Regions from separate parts of the Vibrio sp. 03_296 genome, predicted to be linked through region 2. Evidence: riboswitches for the same ligand, from Rfam matches in the RefSeq annotation. Region 2 holds a riboswitch; each other region holds the start of a gene.

The links. Region 2 has a riboswitch for thiamine pyrophosphate ahead of thiB (thiamine ABC transporter substrate binding subunit). Riboswitches for the same ligand answer to the same signal wherever they lie in the genome.
Region 1: linked by a shared signal. The riboswitch ahead of thiD (bifunctional hydroxymethylpyrimidine kinase/phosphomethylpyrimidine kinase) and the one ahead of thiB (thiamine ABC transporter substrate binding subunit) in region 2 are both predicted to bind thiamine pyrophosphate.
Region 3: linked by a shared signal. The riboswitch ahead of thiC (phosphomethylpyrimidine synthase ThiC) and the one ahead of thiB (thiamine ABC transporter substrate binding subunit) in region 2 are both predicted to bind thiamine pyrophosphate.

Annotation. Positions count from the first base shown of each region.
Region 1 covers NZ_NPKW01000091.1:1,475-7,641, reverse strand. Annotated here, with positions in the region: gene CIK04_RS11570 (DUF3087 family protein) at 1-325, opposite strand, end outside; gene trmY (tRNA (pseudouridine(54)-N(1))-methyltransferase TrmY) at 514-1,110, shown strand; TPP riboswitch at 1,258-1,356, shown strand; gene thiD (bifunctional hydroxymethylpyrimidine kinase/phosphomethylpyrimidine kinase) at 1,445-2,284, shown strand; gene CIK04_RS11555 (phosphatase PAP2 family protein) at 2,445-3,194, shown strand; gene CIK04_RS11550 (TetR/AcrR family transcriptional regulator) at 3,528-3,971, opposite strand; gene CIK04_RS11545 (hypothetical protein) at 4,356-4,646, opposite strand; gene CIK04_RS11540 (HAD family hydrolase) at 4,799-5,602, opposite strand; gene CIK04_RS11535 (hydrolase) at 5,699-6,167, opposite strand, start outside.
Region 2 covers NZ_NPKW01000115.1:681-7,294, reverse strand. Annotated here, with positions in the region: gene thiQ (thiamine ABC transporter ATP-binding protein) at 1-326, opposite strand, end outside; gene thiP (thiamine/thiamine pyrophosphate ABC transporter permease ThiP) at 320-1,927, opposite strand; gene thiB (thiamine ABC transporter substrate binding subunit) at 1,937-2,944, opposite strand; TPP riboswitch at 3,011-3,137, opposite strand; gene CIK04_RS13955 (flavin prenyltransferase UbiX) at 3,167-3,811, opposite strand; gene mpl (UDP-N-acetylmuramate:L-alanyl-gamma-D-glutamyl-meso-diaminopimelate ligase) at 3,828-5,189, opposite strand; gene fbp (class 1 fructose-bisphosphatase) at 5,531-6,547, shown strand.
Region 3 covers NZ_NPKW01000038.1:8,956-15,569, forward strand. Annotated here, with positions in the region: gene thiH (2-iminoacetate synthase ThiH) at 1-7, opposite strand, end outside; gene CIK04_RS03200 (thiazole synthase) at 43-816, opposite strand; gene thiS (sulfur carrier protein ThiS) at 821-1,030, opposite strand; gene CIK04_RS03210 (HesA/MoeB/ThiF family protein) at 1,011-1,847, opposite strand; gene CIK04_RS03215 (thiamine phosphate synthase) at 1,837-3,171, opposite strand; gene thiC (phosphomethylpyrimidine synthase ThiC) at 3,174-5,117, opposite strand; TPP riboswitch at 5,264-5,362, opposite strand; gene crcB (fluoride efflux transporter CrcB) at 5,434-5,814, opposite strand; gene CIK04_RS03230 (multicopper oxidase family protein) at 5,938-6,614, opposite strand, start outside.

The DNA.
Region 1 (6,167 bases), on a different contig from region 2:
TGTGTGCAGCATTCTTGAGGATATTCAACTTTCGATAGATCTTTAAATGAGTCTGTTTGAGCTTCCACACATACAAGAGCTCATCAAAATAGCGATGTGTCTTTATTTGATTCATTATTGAAAGCGTACTGACAAACGCTATTACTACTCCTAAGAGATTCCAAACAAAATTGCCCGTCGATTCGCCTTCTACAATCTCTGTGTTGCCAAATAGGGCAATCAACAATGTACTAAATGCAATGGCAGAACAAGCAAAAGCCAGTAGAAATACCACTATCACCATGTTCCCTTTCTTTCTATATTCTTCTTTATTTATTTGACGCACGAATACCGCCCTCCTTCTTTTAGTGCCAGACTAGTTTAACCAAGCAAAACGCACTCGCAACGTTTCCTTTGTAAGCTTTCTCTCAATCGCTCTCTCTTTCACTCTACACTTTGATAGCAGCATGACTCGCAACAGACTATTTGTTGGGTATATACTCCGTGCATTCGAATTCACTGCAAAGGTCTATCATGCGTACATTTGTATTACGCGCACGCGCGGCGCCGACAAACAGTCGAGCTTTATTAGAAGGAGTCGGTAACGAGGCTCATACTGAGATTCTTGCACATACTCTAATGAACACGATGTTTGTCGCACAGTCACATCGACAAGATGTTGTCGTTCATCTGGTTTTAGAGAGTACCAAAGACTTTTCGCGTACAATTACCATTCACTCTAACGAAGTCTCAAACGTGGGTGGCTTCCACGAGGCAAACTTGTTGAACATTGTTGTTCGTGCGCTTGATGCTTCTACGGGTATGGGCAAAGAAGAATTAAGAAATGTCGAACCAGGTGTGACCGTTCGTACAATTAGCTTTGAACGATTGGTCCAGCAGTTGGCTGAAGACCATCAGCTATATATGTTGGAAAAGAAAGGCGAGTTTGTTCGCGACATTAAGTTTGCCGCCAATCCTTGTTTTTTACTTACTGACCATATTCCGATGCCAAAGAAAACTTTTAACAGTCTGAAGCGTCTCGGAACGCAAAACATTAGCCTTGGCCCTAAAATGTTGTTTGCCTCCCAATGCGTCACTCTGATTCAAAATGAATTGGATCTGCAGGAATAAATGCGAAGGGCTCATTAGAGCCCTTTTTCTTGCTCAAAATTCATCATTGGCGTTCTCTATCCCAATCAAGACGTAGATAACACTCCAAGTGTCTTTGTTCCCTTGAATACTCGCTTGCGTCGAGTTCAATTACTGATATCATTTTTGCCAACATAGTCGGGGAGCCTTATCGGCTGAGATCGCTACGCGAGACCCGTTGAACCTGATTCAGTTAATACTGACGTAGGGAACTATTACGCGCATATCGCTTTCTGCTTTATGCGTTGGTATACCAATATAGTTGGTAATATTGTTGGTATAGACAGTTCCTGTACGTCTTGTTCTAGGATACAAGATGCTACTTACTTCAACTACTCAATCTCTTATTCCATGCGTTCTCACCATTGCCGGTTCTGATAGTGGGGGTGGAGCAGGTATACAAGCCGATATAAAAGCCATTTCAGCCACGGGCAGTTACGCAAGCTCAGTGATCACTGCCATCACCGCGCAAAATACGATGGGCGTTAATGCCGTATTTCCGATCCCTACCGAGTTTGTTGCAGCGCAGCTAGATGCCGTTTTCAGCGATCTCAATATTCAAGCGGTTAAAATTGGTATGCTTGCAGACCGTCATATTATTCGATTGGTTGCCGAAAAAATTCGCCAATATTCGCCAGCGAAAGTGGTACTCGACCCCGTGATGATCTCCACCAGCGGCCAGGCGTTATTACAACCAGATGCGATCGCCGCATTGAAAGAGTACTTGATTCCACTGGCAGATATCGTGACGCCGAATATCCCTGAATATGTGGCGCTCACCGGAATGCCCATCCCTAACACTGAACATGAGATGATCTCGAGCGTCGAAAGTTTAAAAGCGCTGAACTGCCCTGCCATCTTATTAAAAGGCGGGCATTTGTATAATGAGTCCCACAGTAGCGATCTTTTGATCACGCCACAGTTTTGTGAATTCATCCGTAGCAAACGCCACTCTACACGCAACACCCACGGTACTGGCTGCACGTTATCTTCAGCCATCGCGTCTTATTTGGCTCAAGGTCATCGCTTACACAAGGCTGTCTTTTTGGCCAAGCAATACATATCACAGGCGATCGCTCATGCCGATGAGCTATCCGTTGGTCAAGGTCATGGCCCCGTCAATCACTTCTTTGCAGGACACATGCACGTCCGCTAGAAAAGTCCTCCATCGTCATCTTTTGCTCGGGAGTAAGTGCTGTCCCATGGCCTACAGCGCTACCGAGCTGAGAACCCATCTCGAAATAATTGACAGATGCTTGATACTTTCATCTTGCACACTCACCTATAATGGCGGTTTTTCTTCACAAGCTTTCTCGATGAAAACAGTATTCACACCAAAACGTTACTCACTAGTCGCTCTTTCGTGTTTCGCAGCTTTGCTGACTTTAGTTACTTGGTTTGCCTCAGGTATTGAATTGAGGTCTCCTGTACCAGATTTTCTTGGTCTCACTTTTACCCTAGTGACCGATTCCGCTGGCAGTAAAGGCTTTGCTATTACACTGGTCGCTTTAAGCTTGCTGGTTTTACGTAAACACTCTGGACGATATTTTGTTGTGGGTCGATTTGCTGTACTAGCACTTATGCTGGTTTTAAGTTTTGCTGGAAAAACGGGATTAAAGAAACTCACAGAGTCACCCCGCCCCTACACCGAATGGATGGCTTCAGAACATTTAGTTGATACACCACAAGCCTTCTACAATCTCGATGCGGCTCAACAAGTAACACTAGTAAAGACACAGGAAGAAACGATCAGTCCATGGCGTTTGCAACATTGGGAAGGTGAAACCGATTATTCCTTCCCCTCGGGTCATACAATATTTGCCAGTTTATGTGTGGCTTTCTTTGGGGGTATCTTTCTGATGCAAAAGCGCTATGTGGCGTTTGTCACGACCCTTGCTTGGGCGAGTTTGGTCGCTTATAGCCGCTTATGGATTGGTATGCACCGACCAGAGGATCTATTTGGCTCACTTGCGTTTATTGCCATGATCACAGCGCTATTGCCAAATTTTCTACCGATACCAACATCGGTCAGGAAGTTTTTACGCATTCGGGAAAGCACAGTTTAAAGCAGCCGTGTTTCATATTTGCCGCCCAAGGATAGGGAGAGTGAATAATGATGAAGAAACTGAATGGTGTTCAAAATGAACGTAAAAAGAAGGTCGTTTGGTAAAAGTAGGACAACCAAGCGACCAAAAGCTATTTAAGCTAAGCTAGTTTTACAACCAAAGCATAGAAAGTGTTGTCTGTGAGGACCAACTCACTTAGACGAGCACATTATAGCGAGACAATACGGAAAGGAAAGAAATAAAACCCATCATCCGTTATTTACTGACTTTTCTGTGACATCACTGGTTTACCTTTGGTTAAACTTTAACCCACCAGAAACCTTTCTAATTAGCTCAGCATATAGGACAGCTAATATGGACGACTGCATAGCCGATCGCCATATAAAGCGCTTTTTCCGCTTCTTTAGGATCACCAGAGATTCGATTGGTGAGAGACATTCGTCCTTCAGCACTACAAATGATCTCTCCCACATTCTGGATGAGGTTCCGAAACATTCTATCTTCATTTACAGCGTTAACCCATGAGAGATAAAAGGCTTCAGGGGATGAAAATTCAAGGGCTTGGATGATGTGTTCGACCGCTTTCGGTTTAAGCTCATCCAATAATTCTTCTTTTTTCTTGAAATGCCCATTGACGCAAGAACGACTCACCCCTGTTTTCTCAGCAATATGCGTATAGGTTAAGTGTTCATAGCCTTCTAGCAGGAGTATTTTAAACGATGCATCTATAATATTTTGGTGTGTTTTTTTGGCCACAGCTTGGCTGACTCTTGGCATTGTCATCTCCTACTAAAAGCGGCAAATCCTAACGCTTTCATAAAACCTGCTCAAGAAAATTGATCGATAAAGTGGTCCGACTTTAGCGACATTCTCCTCTCATAAATCCGTTATTATTATTATCAACAAGGCTCAAAAAGCGCAACAATCAATCAAAAAGTATCATTTTATGGCACTCGCGATGATAAAAAAGACCACAATTTGAGTGTTTATCAATAACAAATATAAAAGACATTGTCTTTTATTTATTTTCGCAAAGTTCGATATCAGCATGCCTCACACTATTGGGGATAGCCAAAAAGCAAAAATCCTTCGCGCAATACGAAGGATTTTGTTCAGTCAAAAACATTTTAAGTCAGGTATGAGCAGGCGCAACAATGAAAATTAGAGATCACGCATTAAGATTTCGTACTCTTCTTGCGCTTCTTTAACCAAACTTTTTAGCTCTTGCGCGTCTGCGGTAGCAAGCATCACTTTCCAAGGAGAGTGTGCTTGTTGACAAACTAATGCCACCCCTTGTTTGTCACTAGAGAAAGCCAACTGTTCAAAATCAGCCACATAGTGTTGACGCTGACCTTTTATTTCAACATCAAGCTTTCCTACTGGGTTGATTTCTACATGTGCATAGCGCTCTGGCTTAATACTCACTCGATAATCCCTATGTACAGTGATCATGACGCCCTCCAAACTGTGCGATTACCATCCCAACATCAGTTTAGGAGAGTTTCTTCGCACTGGAGACCAAATCGGTTGGAATATTGATCCCGGTTAATTTGTCGTGCAAAAAACGTAAAAAATTGCGCATATCGAGTCATTTGATTGGGCATTTAATCAGACAACACCTGCTGCCGGATAACCTGCAAAACACCAGATTCTTCATTGCTTGGTGCGATAAAACGGGCGAGTGCTTTCACTTCAGGATGGGCATTAGCCATCGCATAGGAATGGTAGCTTTGTTCAAGCATTTCTACGTCATTGAAATAATCACCAAAGCTCATGGTTTGTTGGCGTGTAAAACCCAACGTTTGCTGTAAATGTCTGATTGCTGCGCCTTTTGACGCTTCTGCGTTCATCACATCCAACCAAATCTTGGCGCTCACCACCACCTGATGCGTCGCATCAAAACGTTCGCTGAATGATGTGTGTAATTTTTCTTTTGAACCGTCAAAATGACAAATCGCCACTTTGATAAAAGCCTCATCAACATCCAGTAGATCAGGGACATATTGGCAGCGATGGTAATACTTGCTGATTTCTTCAATCGCCTCAGGATGCTTTGTTTCAACATAAGCCGATTCTTTACCACATAGCACAATGTGGGCACCGTCAATGGTACGAGCCAACTGAATAATGTCTTTAATATCCGCGCCATCTAAGCCACAACTGTAGAGCTCTTTTCCTTGATGCATGACCAGTGTGCCGTTTTCCGCAATAAACATCATGCGCTCGTTGATTGGGGAAAACGTCTCACGTAGACTGTAATACTGCCGACCAGAGGCAGCCGCAAAGATAATTCCTTTATCTTCTAACATTTGATAGATGTGGAAAAACTCTGGTGCCAATTTTCCTAATGGATCCAGTAGGGTGCCATCCATATCGGCAGCAATGAATTTGATTTCTGACAACGACATTTAATTACGACTCTAAACAGAAGAGAAAGGCCGTTATGTCACCAGAAAATATCGAGTTTGTACAGTATTGATGCGTGGTAGAACTCATAGAGAATGTTACTTAAAAAGCGGCAGCATCTGCTTAAACTCTGGACATTTCCCATCACGCATTAATTCAAAAAGCGCCATTTCCAACCCAGACAAACCGATGCCATTGGCTTCAAATTTTCTCAACGCTAAGGCTTTGTTTTGCGGGTCTCGGGATGAGACACAATCTGTCACCACCTCAACTTGGTAACCCATTTGTTTCAAATCAACTGCCGTTTGATAAACACAAATGTGCGCTTCAATTCCGCATAGTAACCACTGCTCGACTTTGCACGCCTGGATGGCATTGCTGATAGTTGCTGTACCGCATCCAGAAAAAGTCGACTTATGAAAAGGTTGATAACCTTGCAACGCATTGGCGATAGGCCCAACCGTAGCACCTAAATTTTCAGGAATTTGCTCCAGCCAAATGATGGGTAAACCCAACATTTTTGATCCTTCAATCAACTTAGTGATGTTGGTGATCATCTGTTCACTT
Region 2 (6,614 bases):
TGCTTTTGTTGCTGTGACGTCAGCTTCAAACCGGGATGCAATCCCAACGCAATGTTGTCACGCACCGTAAGATGAGCAAACAAATTGTGTTCTTGAAACAACATCGAGAAAGGGCGCTGCGCGGGAGAAAGCGTATTGAGCAAACGCCCCTCCAATGCCATGCGACCCGACTGAGGCGAAATGAACCCTGCCAGCAGCGCCAGCAAGGTGGACTTTCCTGCCCCACTTGGCCCCATCAACGCCACAATACTGCCTGCTTCTACCTCTAAATCAAAAGCAAACAGGTCTTGATGATAGTAATAATGCACCTGTTGCAGCGTTAGCATGGTGACTTCTCCTGATGTTGATTCGATTTGGTGCTGAGTAAGGACTCACTCAGGGCAAAACAGCCGACACTCAGCAGCAATAACGTGAGTGACACCACCGCTGCTGCCTCCATTTGATAACTGCCGAGTAACTGGTACAGATAGAGCGGTAAGGTACGAAAATCTTGGCTACCAAATAAGGCAATTGCGCTCAAATCACCAATGGAAAACATAAAACAGAGCGCAAACGCATTGGCGAAAGGTTTACGCAGTGCGCGCCACTCAACGATTTTAAAACGATTCCACCCACTTAAGCCCAATGTAGCAGCCAAGTATTGATACTGCTGCTCGCAATGCAGCATCGGCTGAGCGAGCGTTTTAATCGCGTAGGGTAATGCCATCAAACTGTTGACGAGGATGACGATCAACAGCGCCAAACTGAACACATCTGCAAAACTGCGCAGCAATAAAAACAACCCAGTACTCACCACCAAACCTGGCGTCACCAAAATAATAGTGCCAATCATTTCAATGCCGTCTGCTCGATGTCTCTGAGCTCGAAGTCGCCAAGCACGGCTAGTCAATAAGATGGTAATAGCGGCAGCCACAGCCAAACTGGCTGCACCAAGCGCAACGCGAAACGATGCCCACATTGCCGACCAAAAACGTCCATCGCTTATCACTTCGGGCAGTTTGCTGTTGAGACCACTAATGACCACCATCAAAAGCGGCGGTATGACGAGTAGACATGCGAGTACTATCCATATCGCGTCCCAAATGTTCTGCAACCCGCTTGGTGGTGTGATAGGTTCAAGCCTTTGCTGGCTGCCAACACTAACAGGTAATGGCTTAGTGAAACGTTGGATGCTCAGAACTAAAACCGTGCACAGCAGCATCTGCCAAATCGCGAGCAACGCCCCCGATCGCAAATCAAAATCGAACTTAATCGCTTGATAGATGGCCAGTTCAATCGTGGTCGACTTTGGCCCACCGCCCAATGCCATCACCGCGGCAAAGCTGGTGAAGCAAAGCATGAACACCAAGCCACACACATGTGGCAGTTGCTGACGCAATCGCGGCCATTCGACCCAACGAAACTTCTGCCAACTGTTCATACCAAGATGAGCCGCCAGTTTATGCTGCTCTGCCGGAATCGACTCTAAGGTTTGCAGCAGCAATCGCGCCGCATACGGTAAATTGAAAAACACGTGCGCGAGCAAAATGCCGCTCAATCCATAGATAGAAAAGGGCAATTTGGCGTCAAAGCTTGCCAATATACTCGCCAACCAACCACTGTTCCCATAAATGGCCAACAAGCCAAACACGCCAACCAATACTGGCAGCACCAAGGTGGACGCAAACAATTTGAGCAATAACGAACGGCCAACAAAATGTCGCCGAGACAAGGCGTGTGCGACGGGAAGCGCCAAACTGACACTCAGCAGCATCGACAACGTCGCTTGAAGAAAACTAAATTGCGTAACATGGCGGTAATAAGGATCTTGCCATACCGCAGTGAGATCCAGCGTCGGCGTCGCCAACAAGAGCGCCGAGAGAGCAGAAACAACAAAGGTCGCGATGATCATCGCGACCCCAATGCCCAATTTAGGAACCGAATTCAATGCTACGCCTTAAAACGTCAACGCGCTTTGCCATTCGCGAATCCAAGCTTTACGCTGCTTCGCCACCTCTTCTGCACTGAAACTCAATGCCTTCTCAGGCACCGTTAAACTGCCGTAGCCCTCTGGCAGCGTCACGTTGGTCACTGGGTACATCCAGTTGCCCGTAGGCATTGCCCCTTGGAACTCATCACTTAAAATGAAACGCATAAACTGATCGGCTAACGCTTGATTTGAGCTGCTTTTCACTTTTGCTGCGACTTCCACTTGCATGTAGTGACCTTCGCTAAAATCTGCCGCTGCAAATTGTGCGTCATTTTCAGCAATCAGGTGGTACGCTGGTGAGGTAGTGTAAGAGAGCACCATATCCGATTCCCCTTTGAGGAACATCGAGTACGCTTCCGACCAACCTTTCGTGACCGTCACGGTTTTCTTCGCCAGTTGCTGCCATGCGCCCGTCACGTCATCGCCATACACCGACTTCATCCACAGCATCAAACCTTGACCGGGCGTAGAAGTGCGAGGGTCTTGGTAGATGACTTTCAGATCATCACGTGATTCCACCAGCTCTTTTAAGCTTTTTGGTGGATTCGCCAGTTTGTCTTTGTTGTAAACAAACGCAAAGTAACCGTAGTCGTAAGGAATAAACGTGTCGTCAGCCCAACCATTTGGTAACGAAAGCGCTTGGGTGTTCACTTGATGTGGTGCAAGTAAGCCTGTGGCTTTGGCTTCTGCCATCAAATTATTGTCCAAACCTAAAACAATATCCGCTTTGGTATTACTGCCTTCTAAACGCAAGCGGTTGAGAATCGATACCCCATCGTCCAGCGCGACAAAATTCACATCGCAGCCACACTGCGCTTCAAATGCTTTTTCGACCGTCGGGCCTGGGCCCCAATCGGAGGCAAAAGAATCGTAGGTGTAAATGGTTAAGGTTTTATCCGCCGCAAGTGCAGAAGAAGAGATGCCCATCATTGAAGTGATTGACGCTAGGGCTATCAGGTTTAGAGTGTGTTTCACGGCTCGCTCTCCATTTGACATGAGTTGAGCGGCACAGGCTTGAGGTAGGTGTTAATCGTCCTTACAAATTAATCCCGACTCAATTCCTACGCCAGCATTATCTGGTTCAGGTTTACGGGTCCTAGGCACAGGCCTAATCTCAGCCTCTGTAATGCACCAATGTGCAAACAGATAAGCTCCCCGATGAGTGTTTCGGATTGTAATCGGAATGCCTTCGCTTGGCTATACAGAGTCACCATCATTGCGATGATCGTATCCCCAACGCGGCACCAAAACCTGTTCAATGCCGAGATGATCCAAGATACGCGCGACCATAAAATCAATCAGATCGTCTATCGACTGAGGTTGATGATAGAAACCCGGCGCGGCGGGCATGATAGTGACACCTAACTGCGAAAGCTTGTGCATGTTTTCAAGATGCAAGGTCGAAAAGGGCGTTTCACGCACCACCAAAATCAATTGGCCACGCTCTTTCATCACCACATCAGCGGCACGCTCAATTAAATTGTCTGACATGCCATGAGCAATCGCCGCTACACTCCCTGCCGAGCAAGGGCAAACCACCATCTGCTTCGGTGCGGCCGAGCCAGAAGCCACTGGCGAGAACCAATCGTCTTTACCGCATACCACCAGCTTGTCGGCAGGACAACCCAGATGCTTCACTAGCGCTTGCTGCGCGGCGTCAGGATTGGCTGGCAGTTTGAGACCATGCTCGGTAGCCAACACCACTCTTGCCGCAGAAGAGATCAGCAGGTAGACACGGTAGTCTGCCGCCAGTAATTGCTGTAATAAACGTAGCCCATAAGGCGCGCCAGAGGCGCCAGTAAAGGCTAACGTGATCGATTTTTCTTGGTTTCTCATGCTCATCTAATGTATGTATTTTCTAGCGCGTTGATTTCTCTAAAGCGGTCAGTAATTTACCGTGAATACCCTCAAAACCGCCATTGCTCATGACCAAAATCTGTGTTCCTGCCTCGGCGCGCTGCGCAATGTTCGCCACAAACTGGTCAATGTTATCACTGGTGAATGCGGGTTGCTGACATTGAGCCGCCACGTCCTGCACCGACCAAGCAATTGACTCTGGTTGGTAAAGGAACACTTCATCCGCCTGCTTGAGTGAAGCCGCCAAAGTCTCTTTGTGAACACCACGTTTCATGGTGGCTGAGCGTGGCTCCAGTACCGCGATGATTTTCTTATCGCCCACCTTATTACGTAAACCAGCGAGCGTCAGTTCAATCGCAGTTGGGTGATGGGCAAAATCGTCATACACCGCCACACCATTGACTTCCCCTTTCAGCTCTAGGCGACGCTTGGTATTGATAAAGCGCCCTAGTGCCTCACAAGCCAGATCAGGCGTCACACCCACATGACGCGCCGCTGCGATCGCCATCAACGCATTATCGACATTATGATCACCGACTAAGTCCCATTGCACCGTGCCCACTTGCTCACCATGCAGCCACACTTCAAAGTGTGAACCATCTTTGCTGAGTTTGACCGCTTGCCACTCTCCATCTTGACCGGAAAACTCCTGGTCACTCCAGCAGCCTCGTGACAACACATCCGCTAATGCGACGTCTTGCTTGGGCGCCAAAATACGGCCATTACCAGGAACAGTACGCACTAAGTGGTGAAATTGTCGCTTGATCGCTTCAAGATCATCAAAGATGTCTGCATGATCAAACTCTAAGTTATTCATGATCAAGGTGCGAGGATGGTAATGCACAAACTTAGATCGCTTGTCGAAAAAAGCACTGTCATATTCGTCGGCTTCAACGACAAAAAACATGCTTTCGCCTAAACGCGCGGAGACACCGAAGTTACCGAGCACGCCACCAACAAGAAATCCCGGCTGGTAACCACAATCTTCCAAAATCCACGCCAGCATGCTCGAGGTAGTGGTTTTGCCATGCGTGCCCGATACCGCGAGCACCCAGCGGTCATGCAACAAAAACTCCTGCAGCCACTGCGGCCCAGAGGTATAACGCAGGTTGTGATTCAACACATATTCAACACAAGGGTTACCACGGCTCATGGCATTGCCAATTACCACCAAGTCTGGCGCAGGATTGAGCTGAGAAGGGTCAAAGCCTTCAATAATTTCAATGCCTTGAGACTCGAGCAAGGTGCTCATTGGTGGGTAAACATTGGCGTCAGAGCCGGTCACTTTGTGGCCCAACTGTCGCGCTAAAATCGCAGCACCACCCATGAAAGTGCCACAAATTCCCAAGATATGAATATGCATAAATTGAATCCTGCCATCAGACTGTTTTTTCTCGTTCTCATTATCATGATAACCGTTAGAAAAGCGAGCAGCATTATTGGCCTTGTACCACATGCCGCTCAGTTTTTGCTGTTGGGTTGAAGCAAACGCTGTTTTTTCAGCCACTTTTTATCGAACTCTTCCGTGTAATCAACCGGTTTCATTCGACATACAAATTGAGATCTGCGTCGGTTACTTCATTACCATTAATAAGATCTAAACCTTACACTTATTGGGAGCGCAAACGATAACCTTCGTCACATCCATCAAGAGATGCAGCTCAAACTCCCCCAACATTATTCAGCGAAGTTTAAGGAAATAACATGTCTGGAATGCGCACCCTTGGCGAGTTCATTGTTGAGAAACAAGCGGACTTCCCCCACGCTAGCGGTGATCTCTCTTCTCTTTTGTCGTCGATTCGCTTGGCGGCCAAAATCGTTAACCGTGAAATCAACAAAGCGGGTCTCGTTGATATCACAGGCGCGGCAGGAGTAGAGAATATACAAGGCGAAGTTCAACAAAAGTTGGACGTCTATGCGAATGAAAAATTCAAATCGGCACTCGAAGCACGCGACCAAGTGTGTGGCGTAGCGAGTGAAGAAGAAGATGAAGCGGTTGCTTTTAATAAAGAGCTCAACAAAAACGCCAAATACGTGGTATTGATGGACCCTCTTGATGGGTCGTCAAACATCGACGTTAACGTTTCTGTCGGCACCATTTTCTCTATTTACCGTCGAGTTTCCCCTATTGGCACCCCTCCGACTCAAGAAGACTTCTTGCAGCCAGGGCACAAACAAGTGGCCGCGGGTTACATCATTTACGGCTCTTCCACCATGTTGGTGTACACCACGGGCAATGGCGTGAATGGTTTCACCTACGATCCATCACTCGGCACCTTCTGTCTGTCGCACGAAAATATGATGATCCCGAAAGATGGCAAGATCTACTCAATTAACGAAGGCAACTACATTCGATTCCCTATGGGCGTGAAAAAATACATTAAGTATTGTCAGGAAAATGTGCCAGAAGATGGCCGTCCTTACACCTCACGCTACATCGGCTCGCTCGTGGCGGATTTCCATCGCAACCTGCTTAAGGGCGGTATTTATCTTTACCCAAGCACACAAAGCCACCCTCAGGGTAAGCTGCGTTTGCTGTATGAATGCAACCCGATGGCCTTTTTGATTGAACAAGCCGGTGGTTTGGCTTCTGACGGGGTAAACCGCATTCTTGATTTAAAACCAACAGAACTGCATCAGCGCGTGCCTTTCTTTGTTGGCTCCACCAACATGGTGAAGAAAGTCGAAGAGTTCCTCGAAGTCTATCGTGACGAAGCCTAAAGAATGAGACAAAGCGCCTGCAACAGCAGGCGCTTTTTGTTAGCCACTTTGGAAAGCCCAACGCACT
Region 3 (6,614 bases), on a different contig from region 2:
AACTCATGATGTTGCTCCGGTCAACAGACGCACTTTCTCTTGCTAAGAAAGGCAGTCATCGAGAAAAGAGGTCAAAGGGCTGGATGCCACTGCGTGCGACACTTTACCAGCAAGCCCCGACTCATAAGCCAAACGCCCTGCCTCTACCGCCAATTTGAATGCAATGGCCATGGCGATGGGATCGCGCGCAGCGGCAATCGCGGTATTCACCAGTACCGCATCGGCACCCAGTTCCATCGCATAAGCAGCATGAGACGGCGCGCCAATCCCGGCATCCACCACGACTGGCACGCTCGCTTGGTCGATGATGATTTGTAGGAAGTCCTGCGAAACCAAACCTTTGTTCGAGCCAATTGGCGCCCCCAATGGCATGACGGCAGCGCACCCCACCTCTTCCAATCGCTTACACAAGACCGGATCAGCATGACAATAAGGCAACACCACAAAGCCGTCTTTTACCAGATGCTCTGCCGCCGCTAATGTTTCAATCGGATCAGGCATCAGGTATTTCGGGTCAGGATGAATTTCCAGTTTAAGCCAATTAGTGCCCAGAGCTTCACGCGCTAAATGCGCCGCAAAAATGGCGTCTTTGGCATTCTTGGCGCCGGAGGTATTGGGTAGTAAATTAACCCCCGCTGACAACAGTGGCGACAAGATGTCATCTTGCTGATCGTGGATATCCACTCTTTTCAACGCCATAGTAGCGAGCTGTGAACCCGATTGTTTGATGGCTTGTGACATCAATTGGCTGTTAGCAAATTTGCCAGTGCCCGTGAACAAGCGAGAATGAAATTGTTTGTCTGCGATTTTGAGCATGCGCTTATCCTCCAGCAATCGCCTGAAATAGTGAGATAGCATCACCACGACTGAGCGTTTTGGTTTGCCATTCGCTGTGTGGGACAACTTGATTATTGATTGCAAAAACACAACCCAAGTGAGGCAGTGAGAGATGCTCAATGATGGATGCCAACGTCGCGTTGGTTGGCACCTCGTAGCTTTCGCCGTTGATGCTAATGGCTATGGTGTTCATTGCTTGATTCCTGTTTCTGAACCTGACAAACGCGGCAACTTGGATCTTTCACTACCGCCAACTGCTGCCAACTTAACGTGAGCCCATCAAACAGATGCAACTGATGGCAAGAGGTTTGAAACCTTCCCGTTGCCAGCTTTTGAATCGTTGCGATTGCTTGATAATTTCCCATTAGCCCCACAACAGGACCTATCACCCCTGCATCGCTGCACTTGCTCTGCGTGGGATTCTCTGCAAATGGAAAAAGGCAGTGGTAGCACGGAGGGTTTGCTGACGTCGTTGTCGACGAGGCATCTTGTTTCGTTTGGATTGAGTGGCGTGAGCCAAAATCAAACGCGATAAATTGCCCTTTCCAACCAATTGCCGAGGCAGACACCAAAGGCGTGCGTTGATTCAGGCAGGCTTGGTTGATCAACTGGCGCGATGGAAAGTTGTCCGTACAATCGAGCACGATGTCCGCCAACATCACTTCCAAGTTGAGACGCTGCTCATTCAAACGCTTATCAATGGTGCGAACACGTAATTCTGCATTGAGTTGCTTCAACTGCTCTCCCAGTGCATCCACTTTGAGACTGGCGAGATGTTGCTGACGAAAGGCAATTTGACGCTGCAAATTACTCTCTTCGACCACATCATCATCAACCAACACCAAATGACCGACGCCCGCCGCAGCCAAATGGAGCGCCGCTGCGTTACCCAGACCACCGCAACCAATGATCAATACATGTGCTTGAAGTAAGTTAGCCTGACCCGACTCACCGATTTCCGTTAATGCAATTTGTCTTTGATAACGAGTAAAGTGCCGATCATTCAACATGATTGGCCTCGCTTGTTGGCTCAAGACACTGTGTGGATACTGAGTCGAAACGCGCAAGCGCTGCATTAGAGACCATGACTTGCTTGAAGTGGTCTATTGCTGCCTTCACGTCTTTCGCCAAAGTGATCGCTCGCACCACGGCTAGTGAAGAGACTCCACATCGCCATACCGTCGCCGCATTGGTTTGATCAATACCACCAATGGCGACCGTGGGAACGCCGGTGATGGAATCATCATAAGGCATGGTATCAATCAGTTGCTGATAGAGTTTTAGCCTCACCAGCCCTTGCGGCAATGAAGGCATCTGTTTGGTGGTGGTAGGAAAAATGTGCCCTAACGCAATATAACTGGGCTGAAGTTGAACAATACGTAACAGCTCATAATAGCCATGCGTAGATAACCCTAGTGCAATACCTGCATTCGCCAAGGCGGCTAAATCGGCCACTTGCAAATCTTCCTGCCCTAGATGCACACCATAGGCTTGATGCTGAATCGCTAGCTGCCAGTAGTCGTTGATATAGACTTGTGCACCATAATGTCGGCCTAGCTGTATCGCACGCACAATCTGTTGCTCTAAATCGGTTTGGTTTGGATCTTTAATCCGCAATTGGACCGTTTTAATTCCTAAAGGCAATAACTTCTCGATCCAACTGACATCGTCAACCACGGGATAGAGCCCTAACTGTTGAGCGCTAATCCGCGGAAACGCTTTTGTTAACGCTTCAATACTGTGGCTTGGTAAGATACCGAGCTCATCCAGGCGCAACACTGGAGTAGGAAACAAAGCAAAATCCGACACCCATGTTTCACGTGAAACATTCAACATCGCACGTGCCAAAGTCAGGCAATCTTCGATTGGAAAATCAAGTGCGCTGAGCGTGACCACCCACGCCAAATGTCGATAGTTCGACTCCACACTATTGTTCTGCGGATAGTTTGGGAGTAATGAATATCGTAGTGCGCGAGTTTCATCGGCTAAAGGATGTCGCCAGACATCGAACACTTCACCTTGCTCCCCTCGCAAATTGATCAACAGAGTCTTGGCATTGCGACCTGAACCCAAATAGGTGGATACGTCTGTGAGAGCAAGCGAATGATGATAATGAAGCGCAAAGTCATACGCGCCGAGATGACGACTGTCGTTATGGATAAGATCCGTTTCGAATACGACCGTTTTGGCTGAAGAAATCAGTTGCAGTGTACGAGTTGGGCTAACGCCCAACTCTATATGGTCAATGGCAAAGCCTTGCTGCTTTGCCAAGAGCAAACACTGCTGAATTTCTCCCGTCAGCTCAATAATGGCAGAAGGAATCAGCAGTCTCATTGTTAACCCTCGGCCACTTCTTCATGACTCACTGCGGGGTGGTACAACTCCGAACCCGACGCTTTGAATTCCGCGGACTTTTGTTTCATCCCTTCCAATGGGTCATCCAACAGCTTAACTGCTATCGCCTGTCCTTCCTCAGCCTGTTGCCCTTTAGCATACTCACGAACTTCTTGCGAAATCTTCATCGAGCAGAATTTGGGGCCACACATCGAACAGAAATGCGCAACCTTGCCCGACTCTTGTGGCAGGGTTTCATCGTGGAATGCACGTGCCGTATCGGGGTCGAGCGAGAGATTAAATTGATCCTGCCAACGGAATTCAAAACGAGCTTTAGACAATGCGTTGTCACGAACTTGCGCGCCCGGGTGCCCTTTGGCCAAATCCGCCGCGTGCGCAGCCAGTTTGTAGGTTATCAAGCCGGTTTTCACATCTTCTTTATTGGGTAGACCTAAGTGCTCCTTTGGCGTTACGTAGCAAAGCATGGCACAGCCATACCAACCAATCATGGCCGCACCAATCCCAGAAGTAATGTGGTCATAGCCAGGGGCAATGTCGGTGGTCAGTGGACCTAAGGTATAGAATGGTGCCTCATGACAATGCTTGAGCTGCTCATCCATGTTCTCTTTAATCATGTGCATCGGTACATGCCCAGGACCTTCGATAATCACTTGGACATCGTATTCCCACGCGATTTTGGTTAGCTCCCCTAACGTTCTGAGCTCCGCAAACTGCGCTTCATCATTGGCATCGGCAATCGAGCCAGGACGCAAACCATCGCCTAATGAGAGCGCCACGTCGTACTTCGCACAAATCTCACAGATCTCGCGGAAATGGGTATAGAGGAAACTCTCTTGATGATGTGCTAAACACCACTTAGCGATGATCGAGCCGCCACGCGATACAATGCCTGTCACGCGTTTCGCCGTCATTGGGATATAGCGCAGCAGCAAACCCGCGTGAATCGTAAAGTAATCCACACCCTGCTCAGCCTGCTCGATCAGCGTATCACGCATCACTTCCCACGTAAGGTTCTCAGCAACGCCATTGACCTTCTCTAGTGCTTGATACATAGGCACGGTTCCAATCGGAACTGGGCTGTTGCGTAGAATCCATTCCCGAGTTTCGTGAATGTTTCTCCCGGTCGACAAATCCATCACCGTATCACCGCCCCAACGAGTCGCCCATACCAACTTCTCCACTTCTTCTTCAATCGACGAAGTCACCGATGAGTTACCAATGTTAGCGTTAACTTTCACAAGGAAGTTGCGGCCGATGATCATCGGTTCGGATTCTGGGTGATTGATGTTGGAAGGAATGATCGCGCGACCTTCTGCTACTTCACGACGCACAAACTCAGGGGTAATTTCCTTAGGTAGATTCGCACCAAAATTTTGCCCTGCGTGCTGCTGAGTCAAAACTTCATCTCGATATTTGGCGCGTCCCATATTCTCGCGCAAAGCGATGTATTCCATCTCTGGGGTAATGATACCCTTACGTGCATAATGCAACTGAGTGACACAATGCCCAGCTTTGGCACGACGAATGCGAGGCAGATTGCCATATCTCAACTCATCCAGCGTTTCATCTTCTAAGCGCTCTTTAGTGTAGATCGAGCTGACATCATCAAGGACTTCGGTATCAGCACGCTCTGTAATCCACTCTTCTCTTAACTTAGGAAGGCCATTATAGAGGTCGATTTGATGAGTCGGGTCCGTGTAGACCCCCGAGGTGTCATACACTCTTACCGCTTCATTTGGCTGAAAGATTGGCGCCTCTTTGGTCCCGCCAACTAGGCTGTCAGCCAAGGAGATTTCGCGCATTGGCACTCTAATGTCTGAGCGAGAGCCCTCGACATACACTTTGGTGGAGTTGGGATACGGCTGCACAGAGAGTGTATCGATGAATTGTTTAGCTTCCAGTCTCGCTTGTTTGCGATTCGACATAGCATTTTTCCTTTCTTGTTATGCTGGATAAAAAGGTTTTGGATAAAAATGCTTGGCGGAAAGTTGTGACAAGAGGCGTTGAACACACAATTTAGAGATTCAATTTGTGGATTCAAGCTTTGATAAGACACCAGTTTGCACTGGTACAAGTATCTTCTCTTGTTCCCTTCGCAGGTTCTAACCTGATCAGGTTCAACGGATCCCGAATAAACGGTCTCAGCCCTAAGGCACTCCGACAAGTGAAGCGATTATATGAAATCGGCTTGGTTAAACCAAGCCGACCTGTTTAAAATTTAACTCAATTTCGCTCATAGCTTCACGATTTGAGTAATTGGAAACCTACCCAAGCAGCAGTAATACTCAAAGTCACGTTTAACACAACGTTTAAGCCCATTTTGAAAAATGCGCCTTGCTGCATCAGCAATACGTTATCCATCGAAAATGTTGAGAAGGTTGTTAGTGCCCCCAAAAAGCCCAAACCGATTATTTGTCGCCATGGCTCAGTTGCCAGCAACTCACTTTCAAACGCGGCAATCAAAAGCCCCATAATAAAGGAACCGACCACGTTTACGGTTAACGTACCATATGGAAAACCTCTGCCTAACAACACAACACAGAGCTCTGACACTAAGTAACGAGAACAAGCGCCAAAGGCGCCGCCCAAGGCGATGAAACCCATAATCGCAAATTGACTCATAGCAACCTCACAAATCTAATGGCCACATTGTAGCCACATCCACACAGAGATCGAGTACAAAAAACAATAATTTCATTTAGATAACGTATCCGTAAATCGCCAAGATTTAAAAAGTTACAGGAGTCACTTTACTTCAATGTATCCCATCAATCCGGTTTTCATATGTTCAATCACGTGGCAGTGATACATCCAACGACCAGGGTTGTCCGCAACAAACGCCGCTTTGGCACTGCCATTCTTGCCTAGCAAAACAGTATCAGTATGAAACGGTTCTGCGAGGGTCTGGCCATTTAATTCCAATACAGTAAATGTGTGTCCATGCAAATGAATGGGATGATGATATTGCGTCACGTTCTTAAGATTAAATATGTAAGTCCGCCCTCGCTCTAACGTTGCTAACGGCGCCGGAATTGAATCTTGGCTCATCCCCTCCCAGACACGTTTATTCACCAACCAAAACGTCGGCAGAGCTTGGCCAGATTTATCCATCGGAGTAACAGCCCCTTCCCACTCAAAGACAAAATCAATTTGTTCAGCCGTTTCTAAATCTAACGGCGCAATTGGATTGAGCGGCAATGTTGGCAGTGTATTCTGGTTAGATAGGTCCGATTCGACCGATTCAAATGCACAAAGAGCAAACGGAAACTTCCCTTTCATTTGTCGCACATAGAAACGCTCTCCAACACCTGGAGCCATTAACCCGACATCGACCCTCATTCCAGGCCCAATCTTGTGCTCAGAGAGCTTGTAAGGGGTTTTTATTGGGTTTCCATCTATTGCTATAACCCATGCATCCACAC